3 regions of the Mucilaginibacter jinjuensis genome follow, and region 3 is predicted to be linked to each of the others. Evidence: riboswitches for the same ligand, from Rfam matches in the RefSeq annotation. Region 3 holds a riboswitch; each other region holds the start of a gene.
The links. Region 3 has a riboswitch for cobalamin ahead of PQO05_RS17000 (TonB-dependent receptor). Riboswitches for the same ligand answer to the same signal wherever they lie in the genome.

Region 1 (7,811 bases), 1.8 Mb from region 3:
TATACCCGTACCATTACTAACGAATTGCTGATATCGGGCAGAGGGCTCGCCGTTGCCAAAGAAGCAGTTGCATCTAAATAAAACAGAACAAAAACATCTTCGTAGCAGTTAAGCTTATTTGCTTAATAATATCATAAATATTTTGATATGAATTTGTTACTTACGTATAAGTCTTTTTAAACGTAAGTATATTAATAATACTTATTTTATCCTTATAATAGTTCTCGATATCTGTAGCTGATACATTAGAAACTGCGATGCATAAGAAACTGGAACTTTACGAAAAGGTAACACCTTTAGCGCAGCTTGGTATTTGGCAAAGAAACCTTGTTACGGGCGAAATTTACTGGAACCAGTATGTAAGGGATATTTATGAAGTTGGTCCCGATGTATTATATCTTACATTAGAAGAGGCCGCCGAATTTTACCTGGACCAGGATATTGTACGCTCGGTAATAGAATATGGTATTAGTTCGGGTGAGCCACAGGTTGGCGAGTTTAGGCTTAGAAGCGCCAGAGGGGTACTTAAGTGGGTAAAAATGCGGATTCATGCCAACTATGAAGACGGCGAATGCACCATTATTTATGGTACGCTTGAAGATATAACCAGCCAGGTTAATATGATCCGCGCGTTGGAAGAGCGGGAAGAAAAATTTCACCAGGCTTTTGATTACGCACCTATCGGGATGGCGCTCGTAGCCCCGGATGGCCATTGGATTAAGGTAAATAATAGCTTGTGCAGCCTGTTGGGCTATGATGAAGAAGAGTTTTTAAAACACACATTTCAGGATTTTACCCACCCCGATGATCTCGACCTTGATCTGAGCCACATGTACCGCCTGCTCAATAACGAGATCACTACTTATAATATCGAGAAAAGGTATTTCCATAAATTGGGTCACCAGATCTGGATCTACCTCAGCGTAACGCTGGTACGTGATGCCGACAGTGTGCCCCTGTATTTTGTTTCCCAGATAAAGGATATAACTGATCGCAAGCGATCGATGGAGATACTGTTGCGCGAACGGCAGCGCCTCGATAATATTTTAAAAAGTACCCAGGTTGGTACCTGGGAGTGGCACATACCCACTGATGAGACTGTTTATAATAAAAGATCGGCCGCTATATTAGGTTATTTACCTAACGAGCTTGGGGCTGATACAATGGCTGCCTGGCATGATCTGATCCACCCGGATGACCGGGACATTAATGCTTTAGAGCTGGAAAAATGCTTTAAAAAGGAAGAGAAATTTTATGCCTGCGAATGCCGCATGATGCATAAAAACGGTGATTGGATTTGGGTAGAGGTAAGGGGCAAAGTAGTAAAATGGAGTGATGACGATAAGCCATTGCTGATGCTGGGTACCTACGCCGATATCCATGATAGAAAAGCCATGGAGCAGGAGCGCAAACAGGCTATGGAAGTTATTAGTGGGCAAAACGGCCGTTTGCTAAACTTTGCACATATTGTATCGCACAACCTGCGTTCGCACACCGGTAACATACAAATGCTGCTGGATATGATAACCCACGAAACCGACGATGAGGAAAAGCAAAAGATGATGCAAATGCTGGTGATTAATACAGCCAATTTGCAGCAAACGCTTGCCCATTTAAATGATGTGGTTGATGTACACAGCAACAAGGAGTACAGCAAAAAAATATTAAACCTACACCAGGAAATTCACCGCATGCTCGAGGTTTTGTCGTTATCTTTAAGACAGGTAAACGCAAAACTATCTGTTGATGTTGATCCCGGCATCAGCATACAATATGACCCGGCTTATTTGGAGAGCATTTTATTAAATTTGTTAACCAACAGTATTAAGTACCGCCATCCCGACAGGGCTTTACATATTGATATTAAAGTTTACGAGCTGAACAATATAGTAACGCTCGAAATAACAGATAATGGGATAGGGATTGATCTTGGTTTGCACGGGCACAAGCTTTTTGGCATGTACAAAACTTTCCATGATAATAATGATGCGCGGGGAATAGGCCTGTTTTTGGTTAAGAACCAGGTTGATGCCATGGGTGGTAAAATTGAAGCCCGGAGCACAGTAAATGAAGGAACTACTTTTAAAATAGAATTTAGCTGATACGTATGAGAAAATTAGACATTGCCTGTATTATTGATGACGATAAAATATTTACCTATGTTTTATCGAAACAAATGAAAGTGGTTGACTTTTGTGAAAACCTGCTGGTGTTTCATAACGGCCTCGAAGCCATAAAATATCTTAAACCCATCCTCGAATCGCCCGAAATATTGCCCGATGTGATACTGCTCGATTTAAACATGCCCGTGATGGATGGCTGGCAGTTTTTAGATGAGTTTATTAAATTTAAGGTGAGCAAAAAAATTACGGTTTACATTGTAAGCTCATCTATAGATGTAGCCGACCATGCCAAAGCAGCAACTTATAAAGCCATATCAAATTTCTATATCAAACCCATCTCGCGCGATGATCTGGCCCAGATAATGGCTGAGATTAGTGCTGCGTAAAGCTCGCAAATACAGGATGCGGAATGGCTATTAATACATATTTAAACTCATTTCGCATCCTGTAATTTTTCTTTTAAGTTTGCATTGCTTTTGGTTCCCGGTGAAAACCGGGATTAAAAGGGAAGCCGGTGTAAATCCGGGACTGTCCCGCAGCTGTAAGCTCCATATACCAAAGCCCATTCTTTTAGTCACTGTGCCGATTTTGATCGGTGTGGGAAGACCGGGCCGAGGGGAGTAAGTCAGAAGACCTGCCATCGCACATATTGATTCATAGCTTTCGGGGATTGAAGCTGGAATGATGATACCTTTCGTGTATTTCATTTTTTAGTGCTGTCATACTGTTTGCTGTGGGGTTTTAACTCACACAAAACACATGAAATTATTTTTACTAAGTGCGGTAAAATGCATTTGTAGTAATACAGGTTTGCTTTTTCGGCAGTCCACTTTAGTGGGCTGTACGCTGCTTTTGTGCACCCCGCCAATAGCACAAAAAGAGCACGCTATTCATTTCAAACCAGGTTCAACCCAAAACCTTTGTCTCAATAATCCCATTACCAGGGCATTCCACACGCATCTATTAATCCCGAATAAAAACTTATGGTAAAGCAAAAAAATGTAAAGGCGCTCATCGCATTATGCGCACTTGTAAGCCTCTTATGGGCATCCTGTAAAAAGGATAAAGACGATACAGCAACACCGGTAACCGACCATACCAGGCCGGTAACCGCTACCAGCAATGCTTATGTAAGCAATCTGTTTGAGTTTAACCCGGCTCCCGGTCAGTTTACCAATACCAGTTTGGGCGATACCGTTGCAGCCAAAGGTACGCTGAAAACTAACCAGGGTTTGGTGAGTTTGGGGGCCTGGGGTGGTTACATAATTGTAGGCTTTGATCATACGGTGCTGGATGTTAGCGGCAAAACCGATTTTATCGTTTACGGCAACGCCTTCGCCAGTTTTGCCGAACCCGGTGTGATATGGGTAATGCAGGATACCAACGGCAATGGCAAACCCGACGATACCTGGTACGAAATTAAAGGCAGCGCTTATGGTAAACCAGGTTATAACGCCAATTACTCGGTAACCTATACCCGCCCCAAATGCGATACCTGTAGTGTGCCCTGGAAAGATAACCTGGGTAAAACAGGGATGGTGCAAACCAATGTATTCCATACACAAGCCTACTTCCCTAAGGGCATTAAGGGCGATACCTATACTTTAACCGGCTCTTTGCTGCCGTCAACTAATATTAACGACAGCAACCCGTCTTTCATCACCAGTGCTTCTTTTGATTATGGCTACGCCGATAACTCTGCCGGCGGCGATAAAATCGACATTGCTACGGCTGTAGATACCAAAGGGAACCCGGTAAACCTCAAGGGTATCGACTTTATAAAAGTGCAAACAGGCATACTTTACAACATGGGCTGGCTGGGCGAGCAATCGACCGAGTTTACTGGCGCAGCCGATCTGAGCCTGCTTAAAAACTAAACAAATTAAATACACGCATATAATACATTAAGAATGAAAAGAACAATTACTTTAAAATTAGGGATTGGCGCATTGGGCATTTTGCTGATGGCCGCGGCATCTTGTAAAAAGGATAACGTTGGTGACGGCAACTTTGCGGCAAGGCCGGAGATCTCATCTATCGGCGGTAAGCTTGCTGATACGGTTACCGTTGGCAAATCGCTAACCATACACCCTAAACTGAACACGAAAAACGTAGTATATACCTGGACGGTAAATGGCACCAACAAAGGCACCGATTCTACATTTACGTTTACACCAGATACCCGCGGCGATTATACCATTAATTTTAAAGCCAGCACAGCAGGCGGTTACTCATCTGCCGATTACAAGATCCACGTTTTAGGCAAGTATGAGAACGGTTTCTTTATTATTAACGAGGGATGGTTTGGCCATGGTACGGGTAGCGTGAGTTTCTATAGGTATGATACCAAGACTAAGGAGGACAGTATCTTCACCAAAGAAAACCCGGGCAAAACGCTTGATCCGGCAACTTCAACTTTAGAGAACGCTACCATCTTTAACAACAACCTGTTCCTGGTAGCCAAAGTAGGCGGCCCGATGGTGGTTACCGATGCTTATTCGTTAAAAGAAATTGCCCGTATCCCGGCAGTGGGCGGCAGCAACTGGCAGGGTTTTGTTGGGGTTGATAACACCAAAGGTTTATTAACTTCAGGCAGTGGGATATATCCGTTCGATTTAACAACTTACACGGCAGGCGCTAAACTAACAAGCGTTACCGGTTCTGTAGGCGATGTTATTAAAGCCGGCAATTACATCTTTGTACTATCGCAAACACAAGGTGTGGTGATCTTAAATGCGAGCGATTATTCGGTAGCTAAAAAAATCCCGTCTATGCTGGTAGCATTTGCCAAAACACCTGATGGCTCGGTTTGGGCAGCGGGAGGCACCTCATTGGTTAAAATTAACCCAACCACTTTGGATGTTACCACCACTACTGTACCGTTTACGGTTTTCGGTTCATGGGGCGCATGGCACCCGGGATCAATTACTGCATCAACAAAAGAAAATACTATATATTTGGCAAAGAATGCATCGTTTAGCGGTGGCACAACCATTTATAAATATGTAGATGGTAATGCAGCATCATTACAAACGCCGTTTATTACCCTGCCAACAGGCAAAGTATTATATGGTGCAGGTATTGGTTATAATGTGCAGACAGATCAGTTGGTGGTTAGCACCGTACAATCGGGTTTCGGCACTGCCTACAGTGTTAATGATCTTGATTTTTATGACACTACCACCGGTGCTTTAAAAACTGATTTTGCATACAGCGGATATTATTTCCCTGCTACATTTGTATTTCATCAGTAAATCAATTTCGGGTCTGCAATTGCGCAGATCTGCTTTAAAAATAAACATGAACTGCGGTGAGAGGCAGAACATGCTGTGTGTTCAAAGGCTGCTTTATGCAGCCTTTGCCATTTGCTATTGCTTTATAAGATAATTTGCTTTAAGTTTAAAAAACCTAATTACAAATCTTAAATTCTTATCTCTATGGCACAATTTAGTCAGGCGTTCCAAATTACCATGGGTAATGAGGGAGGCTATGCAAACAATCCAAATGATAGTGGTGGCGAAACCTACAAGGGTATAGCCAAAAATTACTGGCCTAACTGGTCGGGCTGGCCAACAGTTGATAGTGCAGTTGCCTCTAATCCACCCAGCATTAACCAGGTTTTAAACAATAATGCACAGCTGCAAACACTGGTGCAATCATTCTACAAGGCTAATTTCTGGGATACTGAGTCGTTAGACAGTATTAATGATCAGCAAATTGGCAACCAGCTTTTTGATACCGCAGTTAATATGGGCACAGGGATAGCTGCTATGTTTTTGCAACAAGGCGTAAATACCTTATCGCCGGGTAAATTAACTGTAGACAGGCAAGTTGGCCCGCTTACGATAGCAGCAGCCAATGCCGAAAACGCAGAAGATTTATACAACGCTATATGCCAGTTACGCAGGGCAAGGTACCAGAATATTATTGATGCTAACCCATCACAAGCGCAATTTGCTACCTCGTGGTTTAGCCGTATTACGCCTTATCAGCAAGCGTAGGTTGTTTTTTGTTCAAGAGGCGTACTAGCCATGGCAGGCTTAAGCCCTGACCAATTAAGGTAAATAGCACAACCACAACCGATATAAAGATGATGGCGCTCCGTTGAGGAAACGGATCGCCATTATTTAGTTTATGTGGTAAGCCAATGGCAATAGCCAGCGAAACAATCCCCCGCATACCCGACCAGCTTATGATCAGGCTGTTCTTAAAATCGAGCAGGGCGCGTTCGGTTATTTTACCTTTACCTTGTTTAAAATGCTGTTGTAAATTAGCCTGCTGCATAAACACGCGGCCCATTCTTAGTAACAGCGCTACAATAGTGATTATTAACCCATAACCCACATAAGGTAATATTTGCGCGGGTGTAACGGTTTTTACCACGTGCGGCAATTGCAGGCCGATAAGGATAAAGATCAATCCGTTGAGCAGGAATATAATAATATCCCATATCGCTTTCGATTGCTGTTTGAAATTTTCAGGGAAAACCACTTTGCCAAAACGTGCAATCCCAAGGCCCAGTATCACCACGGCAATAACGCCTGATACGTGCAGATCTTCGGCCACCAAATAAGCTACGAAGGGTGCGAGCAGCATAAAACTAATGGTAACCAGGCGATTTTTGTGAGTCCGTTTAATGATTTGGGCCAGCAGTCTCCCTATCAGGAAACCAACTACATAACCACCACCCATTAAAACAGCAAACTGCAATGCCGCTTTCCAGAATATAAAGGCGCTGCCTGCAACAGCAGCCACAGCAAAGCGGTAACTCACCAGGGCCGATGCATCGTTAATTAAACTTTCGCCCTCCAGTATAGTGTTTGTTTTGTGCGACAGGCCCAGGCCTTTGGTAATGCTCATGGCAGCCACAGCATCCGTTGCTGAAAGTATAGCGCCCAGTACAAAAGAAATTGGCCAGCCCATATCCGGGATTAAATAATGCGCAACAACAGCTATACCAAGGGTGGTTATAAAAACCAGTGTAATAGCCAGTGTGCTGATGGTATTGATGTTCACCCTAAATTCTTCGTACGAGATATTGAAGGCTGCATCATAGAGCAGTGGGGGTAGAAATATCAGGAAAACAATCTCGGGATTCAGGTCTATTTTAGGCAAATCGGGGATAAAGCCTACCGCTATCCCGGCCACAATCAGCAAAATAGGGTAGGGCAGTTTGATATAATCGGCAATTGCCGAAAGGCCGATCATAATGGCCATGATAAATATAACAATGCTGTAGTTTTCCATTAACCGGTAATTGTTTGTATTGGCTAAATTTAAGTTTACAATGTTTACTTACGAAATTGTTTTTCGTGCTCATATTTAAATAAGCGCTTTTTGTTAAATGATTGTTATTTTAGTGCCTTTGTAAACCATTCTATAAACTATTTTCCTGATTAATAATGAAACTTTCGGTTTTGATTGTTTTCTGTTTATGCCTTACACTCGAAACCCGTGCTGCTACAGATAGCTTATTAAACGAACTTAATAACGCGCTTGCCAATAAAGAACAATACGTTGTTAAAAAGCAACAAGGTATTGATAAGCTCAAAAATCAATTAGGCCGAACCGCTAAGCCTGAAGATAAATATAATTTATACCAGGCTTTGTACGATGAGTATAAAACCTTCCAATACGATTCGGCCTACAACTACGCCAAGCAGGCTGATATAGCAGCGGTGCAGTTAA
Region 2 (7,811 bases), 650 kb from region 3:
TCCAATTTAGCCAGGGCATAATGTGCTGCATTAGGTTTGGCCTCCAATACCGATTTACGGCGCTGGTTGTAAAAATCCTGCACCATGGCCGGGTTACGCGCCCAGGCTTCGGGGGTGGCTACATCTTCAATATTGTATCCCTCCCACAAGCCATCACTGTCACGAAAGGTTTTCAGCCCGCTTTCTGCGCTGATGCCCGCGCCGGTTAATACCACTAACTTTTGTTTCATAGCTAATTGTTATTCATAAAAAAAGCGATGATCACTCATCGCTTTTAAATTTCGTTTATTTATCTGATTAAGCTGTGGCCAATTTAGGCTCGTTGCGTAACACAGTGTATTTGCTCTTAGCCAGTTCAAAGCCTCCGAACAGTATTAGTCCGAAAACCAGATCGCCCAGGATCATATTTTTCTCAAACGGAACAGCTGCTATCAGCGATTGGAAATAACCGTTAATACCTTTAGCATACGTTGTTCCGTTTAACCATGGGTCGATGTCGGTTAGCAACCAGTGTACAAGTATGCCCCCTACAGATGCTAACACTACAGTACCAAAATTTACTTTTTTAATCAGGCTACCAAAAAACACCATAGCAAAGAAACTGGCATACATCCATAACGAACTGCTGTACCAAACCAGTTTAGAGAAGTACATGTAATTGATGATGAGATCGCTTACAAAAAGCGCCGCAAATGGCACCAGGTACGCTTTCCACTTATCGTTAAAATAGGTGCCACCAAAAATGGCGATAGCGCCTACGGGTGTAAAATTGCTTAACACCTGATATTTATAACTTACCAGGCGCATTGCTGCGGCAGCAATAATCATGAGGATTAAAACTGCGTTTCTGATATTGATTTTCTGTTGTTGCGACATTGTATAATATTGGTAAACAAATTTACTGATTATCGAACGAAATAAAAACTACTTGTTTACAAACACAATATTAGCAGGATTAATACCCACTGTAATGGTATATTCCTGTTTACCGTTTTTGTCAAAAGCATACAAAGTACCGTTTGATGAATAATCTTTAGCGTCTGTTACAAATACCTCGCCTGTGGTGCTATTAGCAGCAAGGCCATAAGCAGCTGTTAATTTTGTACCATCTGTAATAAAATTGGCGCTGCTAATAGCTTGTGTTTTGGTGTTGTACACAACAACTTTGCCAGTACCACTCAGGTAATAACCGTTATCACCACTAACCACAAATGGAGAACCGTAACCTACATCTACAGTAGTTTGTGAGGTTGCTACATCTGCAGTATTGTCAATAATACTTATGCCAGGCATAACAGAAGCATAATCTCCATTTGAAATAACATAAACATGGCCATAGTTGTCAGCCCCAATCGCTACCGGGTTAATAATTACATTAATAGTTTTAGTTACTGCTAAAGAAGTTAAATCAATAACTGATACTGTTTTATCGTAAGTTACGGCCAAACCACCAGAGTTTGCTACGTACAATTTATTGTTTGACACCACCAATTGTTCCGGATAAGATCCCACTGTAATATGTTTGCTTATGGTTAAAGCAGCAGTATCTATAACGGCAACTGTACCATCGTAAGAGGTAACAAATGCATTGTTTTTGTAGAAGGCAATGCTGCGTGGTTCGCTATCACCAAAAGAAATTTGCTTAATTAACTTGGCTGTTTTAGGGTTAACCACATTAATAACCTTAGACTTATCTACAACGATATACATTTTAGATCCATATACTTTCAAATCGTTTGGAAGGCTCCCAACCCCAGCGCCGTTTGCTGTTGTATAAATATCTGGTGTTGTTACTTTGGTTGTGTAATCGTAATAGGTAATGCTACCTGTGCTTCCGCCCTGGTTTAAAACATAAACACCGGCCACTTGCGCAATGGGTGTAGTTGGTGTTACATCATTTTTGTCTTTATGGCACGATGACAACGCTGCCGTTGTAACAATCGCGAATAAGAAATTTTTAAGTTTAAAGTGTTTCATTTTGATATGATTAAATTGTTATTTGAAAAGATAATCTGTACGATCGGCCAGGCATCGGGTAACTGTAAAGCACTACGTAACGCTCATTAAAAAGGTTGTTGACCTCAAATGAAGCATTCACGGGCACACTATGTGTCAGGAACTTATATATTAGCGAAGCATTACTTACGTTGTATGATGGCAGGTAATATTCGGGCACATTATTATTCTCGTAGTATCTTGATGATGAAAACGTGCTGTTATAATATAGACCTAAAGCTTTGTAATTAATGCCTGCATTTAAGTTGAGTAGATTTTTTGGTGTGTAAGGTATTTGGTCGAGGTAATAAGAATCACTCGGGTCTGTAACATTAATGGCATTTTGATAAGTGTAATTGACAGAGATTGTGCCCAGCCATCCCACTGCAGGTATTACATCGGTTTTCAAAGTCACATCCAGTCCCTTAATATCTACACTACCCAGGTTAGTAACAGAAGGCGTTTCTGGCGAACGTGAAGGCAGGTAGATGATCTTGTTTCGAACGTTATTATAATAAGCATCGGCAGTAACTGCTAAATCGTGCACAAAACCGTTAAAGCTTTTTTGGTAGGTTATTCCCAGATCGTATTGCTTGGTGCGTTCTGGATCAAGATTGCGCGGCCTTACTGCATAATAATACTGTTCGGCGAAGGTGGGATTTCTGAATATATCTTTATAGAATGCCCTTAACTGTAATCCAGAGTTTAGAAAGGGTTGAAAAGTGGCCGACAAACTTGGCGTAAATGCAGATTTAGATGCAGCTGCTATGCCATTCTTCACATGATCTGTGATATAGGTGTTCAATAAATTACCCTGAAGATGCCATTTATCGAAAGCCAGATCTGTTGCTACCGCATTAAACAATGTTAGCCTTGTTGGGAAAGCATATTGGTAATAATTGGTATAAACATCACTAAATAAGTTGGTGAGCGCGGCATCAGAGGCATAAGATACTTCCCAATTATGCAGAATATGGTAACCAACCGAAGCCGATTGGTAAAACTCGTGCTGCATGTAATGTTCATTACTGCCAATTGCTCCATCCGGAAGTGACGGGTCAAGATAATGCAGGTAGTTTTGCGAATACTTACTATTCAACAATAAATGAAAACTGCTTTTGGCAATGTACTCGTATGCCGATTGTACCAACAGATCGTGATTTTGCATGCGTTGGTTGGATTGTGTGGTATAATAAATTACCGGCCCGGGCAATCCCCTATCGCTGTTATAATAGTTGAATTGTATCTTAAATTTATTGCTGTCGCTTTTAGCCCAATATAAGGCACCATCTGTTTGTAAGGCTTTGATGTCGCTATTTCTGCGGGTGGCTAAGGTATCAGAACCATCGCCGTTTTCTTTGTACTTATATTGCCCGTTTGCATAAGTATAATTGGCATTTAACACAACCGACCATTGCTTAGATACACGTTGCTGCCATTGCAGGTAAGGATTTAGTAACCCAAATGAACCGCCATTTCCCCCAAGTGAAACCTGGTAAGGTTTGGCTGCGCTCAATTGTGGCCTTGTAGTTTTAATATCTAATATGCTGGCCGATGCAAATGACCGTGCAGGTTGCACAATGTTTGGTGCCTGGCCATTATATAAGGTAACAGACTGTACATTGTAAAGACTGAATTTGCCCAGGTCAATCTGCCCGTTCTGTGCATCGTTCAGTATAACGCCATCGTATTGTACACCGGTATGGGTAGCTCCCATGCTGCGTACCGAGATGGTTTTTAATCCGCCAATGCCTCCGTAATCTTTAACGTTTACACCTGCAAAGTTAGCGGCAATATCAGCCACAGACAAGGCCGCATAATGACTAAAATCGGCGTTGGATATTTGCTGTACAGGTATAATGGTTTGCACCTTGGGTAAGGTTGATGAAGTTACATTAACCTCTTTCAGCTTTTTAGAAGTATCCTGCTGGGCTTTAAGCCGGGTTGATAGCAATAACAGCATACAGGCAATACAAATACTGTATATACCGTAACGGGATATTAAAACAGGCCGAAATTTTGCTGTAAACTTTTCCATTGCTTAATAATTCAAAGCAATACAACGGAAAAATGAATGGAACACAACCAATCAAAATTATTGATCAGTTTTAATGTATTTCACCCAAGCTTCAATCCGCGAAAGCTATGAATTGGTAATGCTTTTGGCAGGTCTTCTGGCTCATCCTGTGTTGACGTCTTCCCATACCGATTTAGAATCGGGACAGTGACTAATTAATCAACTAACCTCTTTATCAGAAGCCGGACTTACAGCTGCGGGACAGCTCCGGAATTACACCGGATTCCCTTTTAATCTTTACCTTAACGGCAAGGAACCTAAAAGCTGTGCAAAAGTAACATAACAAACTGACATTTAGCTATAGCGACAATACATCGCACAAAAAAACCGGACTATCTTTTCAGACAGCCCGGTTAAAATTAAGGTTGAAAAACTTCTTTTATGTTTATGATGAACAGGTTACGCAACCTTCTTCCATACTGCAGCTTGGGCCGCTGGTTTGGGTAAGTTCTATACCGTCCAGATCATTCATTTGTACGTTTGGTTCTGGTGCAGGGATAACCGGCTCCATTTCTTTACTGCCTTGTTTCTCAACTGTAAACTGTACCGCTTGCGTTGCAGCTTGTGTACGCAGGTAATACATACCGGTTTTTAAACCGCGTTTCCATGCGTGGAAGTGCATTGAGGTTAGTTTAGAGGTATTCGGACTGTCAACAAACAGGTTTAATGATTGCGACTGGCAAATAAATGCGCCACGATCTGCCGCCATATCAATCAGGCTGCGTTGTTTAATTTCCCAAACTGTTTTGTAAAGTTCTTTCAAATCAGATGGAATTTCAGGGATATGCTGGATAGAACCATTGGCCGCAATGATATTGTTTTTCATTGTGTTGTTCCACAAGCCAAGGTTAACCAAATCTTTCAGTAAGTGTTTGTTCACAATCACAAACTCACCGCTTAATACACGACGGGTGTAAATGTTTGAGGTATATGGTTCAAAACACTCGTTGTTACCAAATATCTGCGAGGTTGATGCTGTTGGCATTGGCGCCATTAACAGCGAGTTACGCACTCCATGTTTCATCACAGCTTTACGTAAGCTTTCCCAATCGTGGCGATCTGTTGGTTTAACATCCCAAAGATCAAACTGGAATTTACCTTTTGATAATGGCGAACCTTTAAAGGTTTCGTAAGCACCATCCTGCATAGCCAGGTCTTTACTTGCCGTCATGGCAGCAAAATACATGGTTTCGAAGATGTTTTTGTTTAACACCTTAGCCAGGTCGCTTTCAAATGGTAAGCGCAACAGGATAAACACATCGGCCAAACCTTGCACACCTAAACCGATTGGGCGGTGGCGCATGTTTGAAGTACGGGCCTCTTCTACCGGGTAATAGTTGTTATCTATAATTTTATTAAGGTTTTTAGCAGCATCATAAGTGATCTCGTATAATTTATCGAAATCAAACTGACCATTGATCACAAAACGTGGCAATGCTAACGAAGCCAGGTTACATACAGCTACCTCATCAGGGCTGGTGTATTCCATAATTTCGGTACAAAGGTTACTGCTTTTAATAGTACCTAAGTTTTGCTGATTGCTTTTCTTGTTTGCAGCATCTTTATATAACAGATATGGGTTACCGGTTTCGATCTGTGCATCCAAAATAGCAAACCAAAGATCTTGTGCGCGGATTACTCTGCGGGCACGGCCTTCTTTTTCGTAACGGGTGTACAATGCTTCGAACTCGTCACCAAAACACTCAGACATACCTGGTGCTTCGTGCGGACAGAATAGGCTCCACTCACCGTTTTCTTCTACGCGTTTCATAAACAAATCGCAGATCCAAAGGGCATAGAACAAATCACGTGCACGTGCTTCTTCTTTACCGTGGTTTTTACGCAGGTCTAAGAAGTCGAAAATATCTGCATGCCAAGGCTCTAAGTAAACCGCAAAGGCTCCTTTACGTTTACCACCACCCTGATCTACATAACGGGCTGTATCGTTAAATACACGCAGCATAGGGATAATACCGTTACTTGTACCGTTAGTACCACTAATGTAGCTGCCTGTAGCACGTACATTATGGATAGCTAAACCGATACCACCTGCGCTTTGTGAAATTTTGGCTGTTTGTTTTAGTGTATCATAGATACCATCGATGCTATCATCTTTCATTGAAAGCAGGAAGCATGATGACATTTGCGGCTTAGGAGTACCCGCATTAAATAAAGTTGGCGTAGCGTGTGTAAACCAACGCTCACTCATTTGATTGTAGGTTCTGATAACGCTGTCGATATCATCCTTATGGATACCTACAGAAACACGCATATACATGTGCTGAGGGCGCTCGGCTATTTTGCCGTCAACTTTCAGCAGGTATGATTTTTCTAAGGTTTTAAAACCGAAGTAATCGAAACCGAAATCGCGATCGTAAATAATAGAGCTATCCAATATATCGGCGTTTGCACGGATTATTTCCATTACATCATCGGCAATTAAAGGCATTTTACGATCGTTGTGCTCGTCTGTATAATCGTAAAGTTTCTCCATTGTTGAAGAGAACGACTTGATAGTATTTTTATGCAAATTGCTTACCGCAATACGGCTTGCCAGCAAAGCATAATCAGGGTGTTTGGTAGTTAATGATGCAGCAGTTTCGGCAGCAAGGTTATCCAGTTCGGTGGTAGATACACCATCGTATAAACCTTCTACTACTTTTTTAGCCACATCTATCGCATCAACCAACGGACTTAAGCCGTATGCGAGTTTCTGCACGCGTGCGGTTATCTTATCAAACTTTACGCTCTCTTTGTTCCCAGCTCTTTTAATTACAAACATTAATTTCCCTCCTTATTTTATGTAAACCTATTTGATACTCTTTTCCTTAAAAATCTTCGTCAAGCGAAAACGCCTGGCTGTCTTTGGTGTTGGTTGCCAATACACCTGCTTTTTGATAATCACCTACCCTCTTTTCAAAGAAGTTGGTTTTACCTTGCAGCGAAATCATCTCCATAAAATCAAACGGATTGGTTGCATTGTAAACTTTAGCATAACCTAATTCATCTAACCAACGGTCGGCCACAAACTCAATATATTGTTGCATCAGGCGTGCATTCATACCGATCAAATCAACCGGTAATGCATCCGTCACAAACTCTTTTTCAATCACTACAGCATCCAGGATAATCTCGTGTACACGCTCTTCGCTCAACTTGTTACTCAGCATGCTGTAAAGCAGGCAGGCAAATTCGCAATGCAAACCCTCATCGCGGCTAATTAATTCGTTGCTGAATGTTAAGCCCGGCATTAAACCGCGTTTCTTTAACCAGAAGATAGAGCAAAAACTGCCTGAGAAGAAAATCCCTTCTACCGCAGCAAATGCAACTAAGCGCTCCGCAAAGGTTCCGTTCTCAATCCATTTTAAAGCCCATTCTGCTTTGCGTTTTACACAAGGCACGGTTTCAACGGCATGGAATAGGCGGTCTTTCTCTGCATTATCTTTAATGTATGAGTCGATCAGTAACGCATAAGTTTCTGAGTGGATGTTCTCCATCATGATCTGGAAACCGTAAAAGCAACGTGCTTCAGGAAGCTGCACTTCGCTCATAAAGTTTACAGCCAGGTTTTCATTCACAATACCATCACTTGCCGCAAAAAACGCCAGGATGTGCGAAATGAAATGGCGCTCTCCATCATTCATGTTGTTCCAGTCTTTCTGGTCACCGCTCAGGTCAATTTCCTCGGCAGTCCAAAAACTGGCTTCATGTTTTTTATACATTTCCCAAATTCTGGGAT
Region 3 (7,811 bases):
GCTGGATAGATATCCGCTACGCAGAAGTGTTGCTGAACCGTGCCGAAGCGTCATTTGAACTGGGTCAAACAGCTGATGCATTAAACATGATCAACCAGATCAGGACACGTGCAGGCGCTACCCTATCAACAGGTGGCATGACCATCGATACCATCCGTAACGAACGTTGTAAAGAACTGGCATTTGAGAAACACTATTGGTGGGATCTGCGCAGATGGCATACGGCTGATAAAGTTTTGGATAATACCAAATTCCACGCCCTGCTGCCTTACTATGTTATCGACGAGAAGAAATACATCTTCATTCGCGACGTAGAAACGTTTCAGCGTACTTATACCTTCGATAAAAAATGGTATTACGAACCTATCCCAGGTGGCGAATTAGGTAAAAACCCCAACCTATATCCAAATAATCCAGGCTATTAATTCTAAAAATATTTCATCATGAAAAAAATAATCAGTCCCCTATTGCTGGTATTTGCCACACTACTAATTTCAGCATGTACCAAACCCGATAATTATCCGGGGCCGGATTCTACCTTTCAAGGGAGGATCATTGATAAAACAACAAATGCCAACTTTTTGACAGAAACAGCCGGCATGCAGGTAATGCTCGAAGAATTAAGCTGGAGCGCTACGCCTACCCCGCAATATATCCCATCAAAAAACGATGGCACTTATGAAGATTCTAAACTATTTAAAGGCCACTACCGCGTAACCCCTACCCAAGGTGCATTCTGGCCTGTTACAGGTGAGGAACTGGACATCAGCGGGGTAACATCCAAAGATTTCACCGTTACGCCTTACCTGCAGATCAAGAACCTGACAAGTAGTTTATCAGGCACTACATTAACACTAAAATTCAACATTGCAGCCCCTATTACAGCAGGTTTGCCTAATGTCTTAGATGTTAAGCCATTTGTAAACACAACTGAGTTTGTAGGCAGCGGCGCAACCATCAGCCAGTACAGCGACCCTAACCAGGTTAACATTAACAGTGCATGGTCTGATGCGATTGCTTCAACCACTTACACGTTAACTGTTACCAACTTAAAATCGGGGCGTACGTTTTACGCCAGGGTTGGTGCACGTGTAGATGATAGTTATAAGAAATATAACTACTCGCAGGTGATTAAGGTAGATGTGCCTTAATCTGCTACAATCCATTTAAAACAAGAAAGCCAGCATCCCTCATGCTGGCTTTCTTGTTTATTAACGGTGTTACTTACTGATTAATACGGAATTTCTCAGTTGCTGTAATGGTCGACCGTGTACAAGTCATGGCTTGTGTTCCACCTTCGCTCGACACGTATTTACCGTTGTTACCACGTAAAGAGATTGTCCCATCCGAATTACTGATCCAATCAAACTGTTCCCATGGGCCAATCGCCGTGCGGTTACAGGTTATAGCCTGCGTACCATTTTCTGACGATACATATTTACCCTGTGTCATCAACGATACTTTACCACTGCCGCCGTTAACTACCGCAAACTGCTCCCATCCTTGGGCCGTAGTGCGATTGCAATTCATGGCTTGAGTGCCGTTCTCGCTGCTCACATACAGGTTATTTGATCCTTTGAAGGTAACAGTCTGCCCTATTGGAGCAACCGGGCCCGAACCGCCACCAACTACCGGTGCTGTAGGTCGAATTGAGGTTAGGGAGATTTGCCCTTTCAGCATTTTGCCGCCATCGCCGGTAAGTCGCAAATAGTAATCGGCAGAACATGCTGTACCATCTTCATCCAGTGATAAAAAGTTAGAGCCTGCCGGCACAAATGATGAATTTTCTGAAGTTTTGGCAATTTGGTTACCTTCGTTATACTCATCAAACATCGAAATGTAAAGCCCTTGCGCACCGCCCCTGATCAGGTTGTAAAACTGGGTCCACATTAAATCACCGTGAGCACGCTGGCGTAATTGTAAATCGCCCGGTAAAACGCATGGCTGATAATCTATACCGTTACTATTGCAATACGCCTGATCACCTATCTGGGTATTATTGTAAAAGTTATTGGCATCGGCGATAGACCCGATCTTACCAATCATCCACGGCGAAATCATGTTAAACGCATTAAAAGTTGGCAAAAAGTTGGGCTGCACTTCACTGGCATTCGGGTCGCGCCAGTAGGCAGGCACACCGCCAATAATATAGCAGCCCTGGCTTTTAAACCAGTTGATTACATCTAGACAAACTGAGGCAGAGAAAGGGTGATTAGCATCATTAAAACCAAATCCCCAGATACATACCACCGGTTTACCATTTTGGCGGGCATAAGCAGACGATGAAGTATAAGCCGACATTTTATTAGTCCAGTCTGCCTTAATTTCGGTCTGCATATTAGTCCAGCCGCCAACATCATACATAATATAAAACTTGCGGCCGGTTGCCTCGGCTGCAGTTTTAACTTTGGCGGTTACCGCATCGCGGATTGCACCTTCGCCACCATTAGGGTTAAAGCGTTGCAATGCAGCACAGTCAATACCGTTTTGCTGCATCCAGGTAAACTGTGTATTAACCGTTTGATCATTGTACGATGAGAATAACTTAGCCGGGCTGCCATTATTAAGGTTAGCAAAACCGGTTTGATAGGTGCTGGTATATTCCCTCACATCGGGCCATGATTTAATGCCGATGTTGTTCGCATTTGGTGTCTGGCTATCTGGGTTACACCAGTGCCACCAGCCATTATATGGGCCACCATCTCCAATGGCCGCAAACCAGCCCTGGTATCCAACGGTAACTTTTCCTACAACATCGCCCACGGGCGAAGAGTTAACTTTTACATTTAATTTGTTTGCCGTGACAGGTTCGGTACCTCCTACATTTTTTTTGGCGCAGGCTCCCATAATTAGGCCAGACATTAGCAGTAAGCTAATTTTTAAGTTTTTGTAATTCATAAATTAATTGATTGATTAATAATTGGTAAAAGATTAATTATGGAGCGTTACAGACAGGCAAACGCCTTAAGGTGGTATTAATACAGTGATTTCCATTAACAGATTTGGTATTAGGTTAATATTAAATGCAGCAGGGACCTGCATCTTTATTGTAACCAATTTACCGGCAGCGTATTAATTAACTTATAATAGAAAACTAATAAGCCATTAATAATATAAAATACCCCATTAATAGCATATTATAATATTATTTGATTGAATACCCTATGAATTACCAAACCGGCGTATTGGTTAATGCGTTAAGTTTAATCTGCTTATTAAAAGCTTATCTTTAAAAATCAAATCTTATAAGTAAACAGATGACCTGGATTTGCCCGAAATGTGACCGCGAACTACATAAACCAGAGCAAAGGCACTATTGCGAGCGTGTTAGCCTGGACAGCCTATTCCACGGGCGCTCGCCTGAGCTTATACTTTTATTTGACAAGATATTGGCCGAAGTGGCCGACTGGGATGGTGTACTTGTAGGTACAACCCCAAATTGTATTGTATTTACGCACAGACTCACTTTTTTGGTTATCAGGCCGATGAAAAAGGAGTTGGATATTAAGTTTTATTCCAAAACACAGCATGCAGAACGGCCTGTAATTAAAAGTACAGCCTGGGGTAAAAAGTTTGAAAACCATATCCGTCTATCTCTACTGGATGACCTTCGCCCCGCTTTATTTACCTATCTGCGAGCCTCTTATGAACTACTGGCGTAATAAGCGCTACTGTTTCGCAACAATAACCACAATACTTAATTATTAATTACCTTTGCACCGTTTTGGTTCCCGAACTCACGACCGGGATTAAAAGGGAAGCCGGTGTAATTCCGGGACTGTCCCGCAGCTGTAAGCTCTGTTAACAAAGCCCAATCAAATGGTCACTGTTTCAATTTATATTGAGATGGGAAGACCGGGCCGAGGAGAGTAAGTCAGAAGACCTGCCATTGCATTATATAATTCATAGCTTTCGGGGATTGAAGCTGGGATGTGCAGGTGTCTTTATTTATACCTTTCATTTCATTTTTGTGCCTTAGGCTGTGGAGTTAACTCTGCATCGCTTATGGAAATAGCTTTACGCTATCATTTATTATTTTTTATGTTCGTCCTTTTGGGGATCACTGCCGCTGATGCCCAAAAGCGGGATACAACAACTAAATCTACTCCTGATACCACCCACCACCTTAAAGAGGTGCAGATTATGGATAGCCGTATCCGTAAAGAGATTATCCCGGTACAAACCCTATCGGGCCAGGAACTTAAAAATCTTAGTGCCCACTCGGTTGCAGATGCCATACGTTACTTTTCTGGTGCGCAGGTTAAAGATTATGGCGGTATAGGTGGCCTAAAAACAGTTAACATCCGGAGCCTGGGTACGCAACACGTTGGGGTATTTTATGACGGCATTGAATTGGGTAATGCACAAAACGGCATGGTTGATTTAGGCAGGTTCTCGTTAGACAATATGGAGTCTATTTCTCTTTATAACGGGCAGAAGAGCGCCATTTTTCAGCCCGCCAAAGATTTTGCCTCGGCGGGTTCTATTTATATGGTTTCACGGGTGCCCAAGTTTGCGGGTGATACCGTTGATCACTATAAAATAACTTTAAAGGGCGGTTCATTCGGTACCATAAATCCATCCGTACTTTGGGAGCACCGGTTAACCGATAGTATTGCAACATCTTTCAGCAGCGAATATTTGTATACCAAAGGCAATTATCCTTTCACTTATACCAAAGCCAATGGTTATGATACCACGCAAAGGCGTACCAATGATGATGTACGATACCTGCGTTTAGAAGCCGGCGTACACGGCCGAATTGATAATGGAGACTGGAACACCAAGATTTATTTTTATGATTCGGACAGGGGTTATCCGGGTGCTTCTGTAAGGGATGTGCCGGGCCAGTTCCCTCATCAGGACCGGCAATGGGATGAGAATTTATTTATCCAGTCCAATTTCCGCAAAACATTCAGTCCTTTTTATAGCCTACAGGTGAGTGGCAAATATGCTTATGATTATCTGCATTACTTGTCAGACCCACGCCTGGATGTTTCTACCATCTACGTTAACAACCATTATAAGCAGCAGGAAACCTATCTGTCAGCCGCCAACTTGTTTAACCTGAACCCGTGGTGGAGCGTTAACCTATCTACCGATTTTATCTGGAATAAACTCGATGCCGACCTGGTGAACTTTGTTTACCCTACCCGCTATACCGGATTAAGTGCACTGGCCACTTCATTAGATTTTGGCAAATTAAAACTACAAGCCTCTTTGTTGGCAACTTATGTGCATGAAACTACCCGCATAGCCAATAGCGCCGCAGATGATAAGCAGCAATATACGCCTTCGCTCATCTTTGCTTATAAGCCCTGGGCAAATCAGGATTTTAATCTTCGTGCCTTTTATAAACGCATCTTCCGGATGCCAACGCTCAATGATCTTTACTATACGTTTATAGGTAACATCGACCTCAAACCCGAATATACTACCCAATATGATGCAGGCTTTACGTATGGGCATAACTATGAACACCAGGCGCTTCGCCGCATAGAATTACAGGTAGATGGTTATTACAACCAGGTAAAAAACAAAATCATCGCAGTACCTACCTCTAACCAGTTTCGCTGGACGATGATCAACCTCGGGTATGTGGAAATCAAAGGTATTGACGCGACTGTACAAAGCACATGGCAAATAAGTAACTCTATTTTGCTTAACTCCCGCTTAAGTTATACCTATCAAAAAGCACAAGACTTTACAGACCTAACCAGCCCATATTACGGCGGACAAATCCCTTATGCTCCCTGGAACAGCGGCTCTGTAATCATCAGCCCATCGTACAAAAACTGGAGTTTAAATTATAGCTACATCTATACTGGCGAACGGTATCAGTCTATCGCTAATATCCCCGAAAATTATGAGAAGCCTTTTTATACCCATGATATCTCGTTGTCGCGGAATTTTAAAAAATGCAGGTTCACTGCCGAGGTTAATAACCTGTTTAACCAGCAATATGAAGTAGTGCCTTATTACCCAATGCCTGGGATCAATTATAAAATCATTATGAATATCACTATATGAAAAAGATCTTTTTATTCCTGCTAATTGTCGCAGTGCTTTATTCTTGCAGGAAGGATGATAAAGTTATCCAACCCACAACCACAACGGTAACAACCGGCACAACAGGCTCGATAAAAGGGTTCTTTTTGTTAAACGAAGGTAACATGGGTAGTAATAAAGCTTCTATAGATTATTATGATTATCCCTCAGGAACTTATCTCAAAAACATTTATCCCTCACGCAACCCATCAATTGTGAAGGAGTTGGGTGATGTTGGGAATGATATCCAGATCTACGGCAATAAGCTTTATGCAGTTATTAATGTATCAAATCTGGTTGAGGTAATGGATGTAAAAACTGCAAAACATATCGCCACCATCTCGATACCCAATTGCCGCTACCTGGCTTTTGACAAAGGTTATGCTTATGTAAGCTCTTATGCGGGGCCGGTACAGATTGATCCGAATGCGAGATTGGGTTATGTGGCCCGTATTGATACTACTACACTTACGGTTAAAGATACCTGCGTGGTGGGTTACCAACCCGAAGAAATGGTGGTGCGTAACAATTTTTTATACGTAGCCAACTCAGGTGGTTACCGGGTACCCAACTATGATAATACAGTGTCGGTAATAGATCTCAACACTTTTAAACAGGTTAAAAAGATCACAGTTGCGATCAATCTCGAACACTTAAAATTGGATACGTACGGCAATATCTATGTAACTTCGCGGGGGGATTATTACACCATCCCATCCAATATCTATATCCTAAACTCCAGCGACCAGGTTTCTAAAACACTTAATCTGCCGGCAAGTAACCTTACCATCTGTGGAGATTCGGCTTACGTGATCAGTGCCGGATTTAATTATACTACACAAAAAAATACCATTAGCTATGCTATCGTAAATACGGCGCAACAAGCCGTAGTATCATCCAATTTTATTACCGATGGCACAGATAAAAAGATAACCATCCCCTACGGTATTGCCGTAAACCCACAAACAAAGGAAATTTTTGTGACCGATGCCAAGGATTATGTTACCCCGGGCAGATTGTACTGCTTTACACCCGGAGGCAAGTATAAATGGGATGTGGAAACAGGCGATATACCCGGTCACTTTGTCTTTACCACCACGCGGTTAAGCGGGTTGTAAAAAATGCAGCTTTAGAGACTAAAGATTTATGTTATACGTATTTTTATTCTCGCTCATCACAAAAGTGCTGTGTGTGCTTCCAATACTGGTTACCGAGCCGAGTTTGTTAAACACAAAGTCCTGGTAATGTTTCATATCCCTGGCGTACACTTTTAAAAGAAAATCGAAATCGCCGGAGATATTGTAGCATTCAACAACTTCGTTCAGTTGCATAATGTCTGTCACAAACTTGTACCCTATGCTCTTGTCGTGTTGTTTAAGTTTGATATTGCAAAAAACAATTAGGCCATAATTGAGCTTTTCTGCATCGATCAAAGCAATATATTTTTTGATGTAACCATTGGTTTTTAACCTTTTTACCCGTTCAAAAACTGGTGATGCAGAAAGGTTCACTTTAGCAGCCAACTCTTTAACCGTTATTTCCGAATCTGTTCCCAGCAGTTTTAATAACTGAATATCAATATCATCAAGCCCTTCCATAGAATAATTTTCTTTTACAGGTTAATTTCGAACACATCAAAAGTATAAAATTCTTTCCAATCAATATAAAATGGATTATTATACTTAAATAAATACATATATACAGTTATTAAATCTTACTCGGTAGCTTTGTTTGAAAATTTAACCTTGTAACAAAGGCAAATT

Region 1: it holds a riboswitch for cobalamin, as region 3 does, so the genes downstream of both, PQO05_RS09590 (cell surface protein) here and PQO05_RS17000 (TonB-dependent receptor) in region 3, are expected to answer to the same signal.
Region 2: it holds a riboswitch for cobalamin, as region 3 does, so the genes downstream of both, PQO05_RS14500 (TonB-dependent receptor) here and PQO05_RS17000 (TonB-dependent receptor) in region 3, are expected to answer to the same signal.

Annotation. Positions count from the first base shown of each region.
Region 1 is NZ_CP117167.1:2,095,165-2,102,975, forward strand. It holds gene PQO05_RS09575 (DNA topoisomerase 3) at 1-81, shown strand, start outside; gene PQO05_RS09580 (sensor histidine kinase) at 258-2,102, shown strand; gene PQO05_RS09585 (response regulator) at 2,108-2,509, shown strand; cobalamin riboswitch at 2,584-2,779, shown strand; gene PQO05_RS09590 (cell surface protein) at 3,107-4,000, shown strand; gene PQO05_RS09595 (DUF5074 domain-containing protein) at 4,034-5,377, shown strand; gene PQO05_RS09600 (glycoside hydrolase family 108 protein) at 5,561-6,124, shown strand; gene PQO05_RS09605 (Na+/H+ antiporter) at 6,102-7,370, opposite strand; gene PQO05_RS09610 (DUF6377 domain-containing protein) at 7,526-7,811, shown strand, end outside.
Region 2 is NZ_CP117167.1:3,206,698-3,214,508, reverse strand. It holds gene PQO05_RS14515 (SIR2 family NAD-dependent protein deacylase) at 1-230, opposite strand, end outside; gene PQO05_RS14510 (DUF6580 family putative transport protein) at 298-876, opposite strand; gene PQO05_RS14505 (DUF5074 domain-containing protein) at 925-1,977, opposite strand; gene PQO05_RS14500 (TonB-dependent receptor) at 1,988-4,033, opposite strand; cobalamin riboswitch at 4,143-4,348, opposite strand; gene PQO05_RS14495 (ribonucleoside-diphosphate reductase subunit alpha) at 4,458-6,854, opposite strand; gene PQO05_RS14490 (ribonucleoside-diphosphate reductase small subunit) at 6,901-7,811, opposite strand, start outside.
Region 3 is NZ_CP117167.1:3,852,231-3,860,041, forward strand. It holds gene PQO05_RS16980 (RagB/SusD family nutrient uptake outer membrane protein) at 1-425, shown strand, start outside; gene PQO05_RS16985 (DUF3823 domain-containing protein) at 444-1,151, shown strand; gene PQO05_RS16990 (hypothetical protein) at 1,225-2,898, opposite strand; gene PQO05_RS16995 (DUF5655 domain-containing protein) at 3,258-3,662, shown strand; cobalamin riboswitch at 3,709-3,905, shown strand; gene PQO05_RS17000 (TonB-dependent receptor) at 4,006-6,030, shown strand; gene PQO05_RS17005 (YncE family protein) at 6,027-7,166, shown strand; gene PQO05_RS17010 (Lrp/AsnC family transcriptional regulator) at 7,185-7,646, opposite strand.